DNA from 2 places in the Terribacillus saccharophilus genome. Region 2 is predicted to be linked to the other one. Evidence: a T-box and tRNA genes for the amino acid it is inferred to sense, from the RefSeq annotation. Region 2 holds a T-box; the other holds one or more tRNA genes.
What was found. A T-box is a leader RNA that pairs with one kind of tRNA and senses whether it is charged. The one in region 2 lies ahead of leuS (leucine--tRNA ligase), so its partner is inferred to be a tRNA-Leu.
Positions count from the first base shown of each region.

Region 1 (3,432 bases), 820 kb from region 2:
ATTTTTATTTCCCAGTAATGGCTATTGTAATAACGTTTATCAGTTTTATCTTTCTCTTTTTCTGTATATCGGTTTTGGTGGCGTTCGTTTTACGTACAAATAAACTGGTCGATCTCATTAAAGGAGATAAGAAGTCCAAAGGAGAACCGAAGGCCTCTATTATTTTATCTATCCTTGCGGTTATTCTGTTAATTGCAGGATATGGTACTTCTGTTTATGTTAAAGGTGCCAGTGTTGTCTTTGTAATGATTCCAGTCATTATCGTGGTGACGCTGGGAACATATATCTTGTTTACGCAATTAAGTGTTTATTGTATTCGTTTTCTGAAAAAAAATAAATCAATCTTCTGGCGTAAGACCAACATACTGCTATTTGGTGACTTATCGTTCCGAATGAAAGATAACGCTAGAACCTTTTTCATGGTAGCGATTATATCAACCGTAGCTTTTAGTGCTATTGGGACATTATATGGGTTTCAATCTTATCTTACAAAGGGAGTAAAAGAGATGAATCCATATACGTATACGTATAGTCCTTTTTTGGACGAAAGTGACGAAGTGATTGAGCAAGATATGCATAAAATCAATGCAATTTTAGATGAACAGAAAATCGACGCAGATATGGAATCCACGGACTTGGCATTTTATAATACCTCTGTGGAAGAATCGCCTGTATTGATAGTGAAAGCTTCTGATTATAACCGTTTTGCCGCATTAATCGATGAGAATAAACTGCACCCAAAGGAAAATGAGGCAATCATTATGGAACAAAGTGATGCGGTAATCATGGAAGGACAGAAAGCTAGTGAAGTATTGATGGCATCCGGCGTTCAGCTGGATAACGGACAGGAAATTTTGCCAAGTAACACAGTGAAGTCTGCTGTAGGGCTAGGCTTTTCTGGTTATTATGTTGTGAATGATAACACTTATGATCAGCTTGGAACTCCAGTAAGAACAGATTTTACTGCTGCATGGAATGTACATGACGGGAATGAAGAGCAAGTTATTGAAACTGGAAAAAAGTTAGAGGAGCAAATAGAGCATAAAGTATTTTCAGTTGATCACTCCATTTATGAAATTAATAAAGCGTATGGACCGATATTATTTATTGGCTTATTTATCGGCATTGTGTTCTTTGTCTCGGCTGGAAGCTTTCTCTACTTTCGATTGTTTACGGATATTGATATAGAAAAGCGCAAATTTAAGTCGATTGCCAAGATTGGATTAACCGAATCAGAATTGAAAAAAGTGGTGAACCGGCAAATTGTTATTTTGTTTTTCTCACCTATTGTAGTGGCACTCATTCATGGTGCTGTAGCACTTACAGCTTTATCGCGTTTGTTTGATTACAACTTAATAGTTGAATCTGCTTTAGTATTGGGAAGCTTTGCGGTAATCCAAGTATTTTACTTCTTTGTTGTACGATTTTTCTATATGAAACAAGTGATTCGATCGGTCTTTTAAATAAGGTCTTCGCTTTTGAAAAAGTTTAGAAACTGCTGGAACATAGGATCCGGCAGTTTTTTAGGTTTCAGTCATACAAAATCATTAAGAATTTTAAAGTTGGTAAGGAGCATTTGGCAATCACACTATTATGTATTATGAGTGGGACGATGAATAGAAGCATTGCAATTTTATTGGGATGTGCGCTTTCTAAAATTTGCTCAGTCGTTAGTTGCCAAATTGCATTCTATTCATGTAAAATAAGAGTTACGTGTTTTAAAAAGATCTTAAATCTTTGCCTGAGTTAGCCATTAGATTCAAAAAAAGATTGTAATGCAAAAAAAACTAGTTATTTTTAAAAATTGTATTGCTTTTTGTTTCTGCAGCATATATAATCTAACTTGTCCTTAAGAAAAGGGCAGCATACATAAGAGACATGCCGGTGTGGCGGAATTGGCAGACGCGCACGACTCAAAATCGTGTTCCGCAAGGAGTGCCGGTTCGACCCCGGCCACCGGTATCACTAGACAGTATGCCAAAGCTGTCCAATCAAGACTCTAACGTAAAGTTAGGGTCTTTTTTTGTATTCTAGATTAATGGATTTACCTTATAAATACTTGGAACTTACATAAGAGCGAAGATACCTAGTATCTGCGTGAATCAGAAAACAATAGTTGTAGCACGTTTAAGAATATAAGTGGATTTAGGTTAAATATAGCAGTAGCTTATGAGCTTAAATCAATAACATAAATACCATCTATAAGCAGTTTAGTTTGATTCAAAGTTATTAGAGGTTAAAATAAGTCATGTATTAAATAAATACATGGTTACAGAGAATTTCATTTGAATTTTTAGCAAGCTCTGACAAGAAGGAATAACTTCTTAAGACAGAACCAAGACTAAAGCTTACAAATATATTTCTTAAAAAAGGGAGTGCATTTCATGCGTGCAGTTATTATTAATGAATATGGCGATAAAAATGTATTAGTAGAGCAAGAATTGCCGAAACCTGAAATAAAACCAAACCAAGTGCTTGTTGAGGTGTATGCCACTTCAGTTAATCCGATTGACTGGAAGCTACGTGCAGGTTACTTAAAGCAGATGCTCGATTGGTCCTTCCCAATTATCCTTGGCTGGGATGTTGCAGGTAAAATAGTTGAGATTGGGAGCGAAGTGAAGAATTATCAAGTCGGGGATGAAATTTTCGCGCGACCGGATACTACCGCTGCAGGTACTTATGCGGAATTCACAGCAGTGGATGAAGAATTACTTGCGAAAAAGCCTAGCAATCTTACATTTGAGGAAGCTGCCTCCATTCCATTAGCAGGGTTAACAGCTTGGCAGTGTCTGGTGGATAATACAAAGGTCAAGAAAGGTGATAAAGTACTTATCCAAGCTGGAGCTGGTGGGGTAGGAAGTATGGCTATTCAAATGGCAAAACATTTGGGTGCCTATGTTGCTACAACTGCGAGTGAAAAAAATGAAGCATATGTAAAAGAGTTAGGTGCTGATGAATTCATCAACTACCGCACACAGCAATTTGAAGATGAATTAAGTGATTATGATGCAGTCATTGATACAATGGGCGGCGATATATTAAATAAAAGCTTCCAAGTTTTAAAGCCCGGCGGAAGACTGGTAACGATTGCGGGACAACCTGATGAAGCATTAGCAGAAAAACATCAAGTAACGGCAAGCTCTTATTGGCTGACACCAGATGGGAAGCAGCTAAGTGAATTAGGAGAATTACTTGAGAAGGGAACTCTTAAGCCTCAGGTAGGTCATGTATTTGATTTTTCAGAAGAAGCTTTGCAAGAAGCACATGAATTAAGTGAAACGCATCATGCCAAAGGGAAAATTGTGATTAAAGTTAAATAATTTACGGGATAGCAAACGTTGAAACCAACAGAATACAGATCAATCTGAGATAATATAAAAATGCCATCATGATAATATGATGGCATTTTTATTTTTAACTAAAGATGTTATG
Region 1 is NZ_CP008876.1:735,753-739,184, forward strand. It holds gene GZ22_RS03880 (ABC transporter permease) at 1-1,463, shown strand, start outside; tRNA gene GZ22_RS03885 (tRNA-Leu) at 1,881-1,962, shown strand; gene GZ22_RS03890 (NADP-dependent oxidoreductase) at 2,385-3,320, shown strand.
Region 1: it encodes a tRNA-Leu, which carries the amino acid that the T-box ahead of leuS (leucine--tRNA ligase) is inferred to sense. The anticodon was not compared.

Region 2 (3,432 bases):
AAAAGCAAAGTATGATGACTGGCAAGGGGAAGTTACGAGTCTTTTGACTAATGTAAATGAGATGGATGCGCTGCGGTTATCAAGCCGTGTTCAAGGGCTGCTGAATGATATTTATATGGCGAACGCATATAGTACAGCAGCATATGAGGATGAACAGCTTGCTTTGCAAAATCAGATTACATTTGTAATTGTGGTTTCTGTTATAGGAGTGCTGCTGCTCATACTCATTACTAACTATACATCTCGAAGAACAAGTAAATCGATTGCAGATCCCTTATTGGCGCTTGCGTCCAGAACGAACCAAATTGCAGCAGGTGATTTAACGGTAGAGCCGTTAGAAAAGACGGGCAGTCTGGAAATCAGTGAAATGAATCAAGCCTTTGGGCAAATGACAGAACAGCTGAAGAACTTGATTGGCTCTATAGAAAAGGCAGGCGATGAAGTAGCTGGAATGTCTGCTGAAATTGATAAGGACAATCAGAATCTGCAGGGGCTGCATAAAGAAATTGCTGCTTCCGTTGGGGAAATCACATCCGGTTCGCAGCTTATTTCTACAGATTTGCAGCAAACGGTGACACTAATAGAACAAATGGACAAGCAAGGAAGTGCTAACAGTACTTTTGCAACCGAAACAGTCGCACTTGGCAAGCTTGCATCAGAAGCAGCGGTACGAGGAAGGGAAACTGTACATAACCAGCAGCAGCTCACGGTCAAGAATGGAGAGAGCAGAGATTTGATGGAAGCGTCGCTGCGAGATTTCATCCAATATTCTCAGCAGATCGAGCAAATGGTAGCATCGGTATCCTCGGTTGCTGAACAGACCAATTTGCTTGCGCTAAACGCCGCAATTGAGGCTGCAAGAGCTGGTGAAGCAGGGAAAGGCTTTGCTGTTGTAGCAGATGAGATTCGCAAGCTTGCGGATGAGTCCAAATCATCTGCTGATGCTATCTATCAAACAGTGGGAGCAATTCGCCAGGGTACGATGAGTTTATCCGAAGCTGTGCAGTTTGGTCATGAGGTGGCCAAAGCAGAAACTGCTTCTATGGAAAGTATGGAAAGCTCATTTATGGAAATAGAAGAGAAGTTTCAGTCCATTTCGAATCGACTGCACCAAATTCAAAGCGGCAGTGTCCAATCGGAGCGATTGGGTACAGAGGTTCTTGGCAGGGTAGAACAAATCAGCAGTACTCTTCAGGAAAATACTGCAAAAATAGATGTAGTACATCATTCTACCAATGAACAGTATGGTGCTTATGAACAGTTGGCAATGACAGTCCGTCAGCTTGACCGCGTTACACGCGAATTGCAGGATGCTGTTTCGGTGTTCCAGACGGAAGCTGCCGAATCTTGACAAATGCAGCGCATTTCCGTACACTGGACACAACAATACTGTGAACGATGAGGAGAAGGAGTAGTAGCAAGCTCTGCTTGGCTTAAGAGAGACGGCATTTTGGTGCAAGCCGTCCCGGCATCTTGTGAACTCGCCTTCATAATTGCAAAAGGGAACTACCAGTACTTTTTGCCGTTTTCCGCGTTAAGGAATGTCGAGCGAGCGCATTTGCGCTAAAGTTGGGTGGTACCGCGGGAGAAGTCTCTCGTCCCATTATTGGGATGAGGGGCTTTTTTCTTTGCTTCACGGTCAGAATTGTTCAAGTTGAAGAGAGTACAGGAGGCACACGATATGTCATTCAATCACCATGAAATAGAAAAGAAATGGCAAGCTTATTGGGAAGAAAACAAAACGTTCAAAACAGATACTTCCTCTGAAAAAGAAAAGTTTTATGCCTTGGATATGTTTCCTTATCCGTCAGGTGCAGGTCTGCATGTAGGACACCCTGAAGGTTATACAGCTACAGATATTTTGTCTCGTATGAAGCGAATGCAAGGCTTTGAAGTGCTGCATCCAATTGGCTGGGATGCATTCGGATTACCTGCGGAGCAGTATGCGCTAGATACAGGGAATGACCCAGAAGAATTTACGAAAAAGAATATCGCAACCTTCACAAGACAGATCAAGGAACTTGGGTTCTCTTACGATTGGGATCGTGAAGTTAATACAACAGATCCAGAATACTATAAATGGACACAATGGATTTTCCTTCAGTTGTATAAAAAGGGTCTTGCTTATGTGGATGAAGTAGCAGTGAACTGGTGTCCTGCTCTTGGTACTGTACTTTCCAATGAAGAAGTTATCGACGGAAAGAGCGAACGCGGCGGGCATCCTGTTATCCGCAAGCCAATGAAGCAATGGGTACTTCGTATTACTGCCTATGCCGATCGCCTTTTGGAAGACTTGGATGAACTTGACTGGCCAGATAGCTTGAAAGAAATGCAGCGCAACTGGATCGGACGCTCGGAAGGTGCAGAAGTGACTTTCCGTATAGTAGGAACTGAGGAAAGTTTTGATGTGTTTACAACTCGTCCGGATACTTTGTTTGGTGCTACATTTGCGGTACTGTCTCCAGAGCATCCGCTAGTTGATAAGATTACTTCTGATGCGCAGCAGAAAGCAGTTGAAAGCTACAAACAAGAAGTGGCAGCGAAGAGTGATTTGGAGCGTACAGATCTTGCAAAAGAGAAAACAGGTGTCTTTACTGGTGCGTATGCAATCAACCCAGTTAATGGCGAAAAAATGCCGATCTGGATCGCAGACTATGTACTTATGAGCTATGGTTCCGGAGCTATCATGGCAGTACCTGCGCATGATGAACGCGACTATGAATTTGCGAAGACTTTCGATTTGCCGATAAAAGCAGTCATCGAAGGTGCTGATATAGAAAATGAAGCTTATACTGGAGAGGGAGCACATATCAATTCTGATTTCCTTGATGGTATGAATAAACAAGAAGCAATTTCTGCAGCAATCGCTTGGCTGGAAGAAAACAAACAAGGTTCGAAAAAAATCAGCTACCGTCTGCGTGACTGGATTTTCAGCCGTCAGCGCTACTGGGGTGAGCCGATTCCTGTAATCCATTGGGAAGATGGCACAATGACAAGTGTGCCGGAGGAAGAGCTTCCGCTTGTTTTGCCGAAAACCGATGAAATTAAATCATCAGGTACAGGTGAATCTCCACTTGCAAATATTACGGATTGGGTGAATGTCACTGATCCTGAAACAGGCAAGAAAGGGAAACGCGAAACACATACAATGCCTCAATGGGCAGGCAGCTGCTGGTACTTCCTTCGTTATATCGATCCGAAGAATCCAGAGAAGCTTGCTGATTTTGAAACACTGAAAAAATGGTTGCCGGTTGATGTATATATCGGTGGAGCAGAACATGCTGTTCTTCATTTGCTGTATGCGCGCTTCTGGCATAAATTCTTATTTGATATCGGTGCTGTACCAACTAAAGAACCTTTCCAAAAGTTATATAACCAAGGGATGATCCTTGGAGAAAATAATGAAAAAATGAGTAAATCCAAAGGTAACGT
Region 2 is NZ_CP008876.1:3,406,111-3,409,542, forward strand. It holds gene GZ22_RS16955 (methyl-accepting chemotaxis protein) at 1-1,351, shown strand, start outside; T-box leader at 1,393-1,606, shown strand; gene leuS (leucine--tRNA ligase) at 1,682-3,432, shown strand, end outside.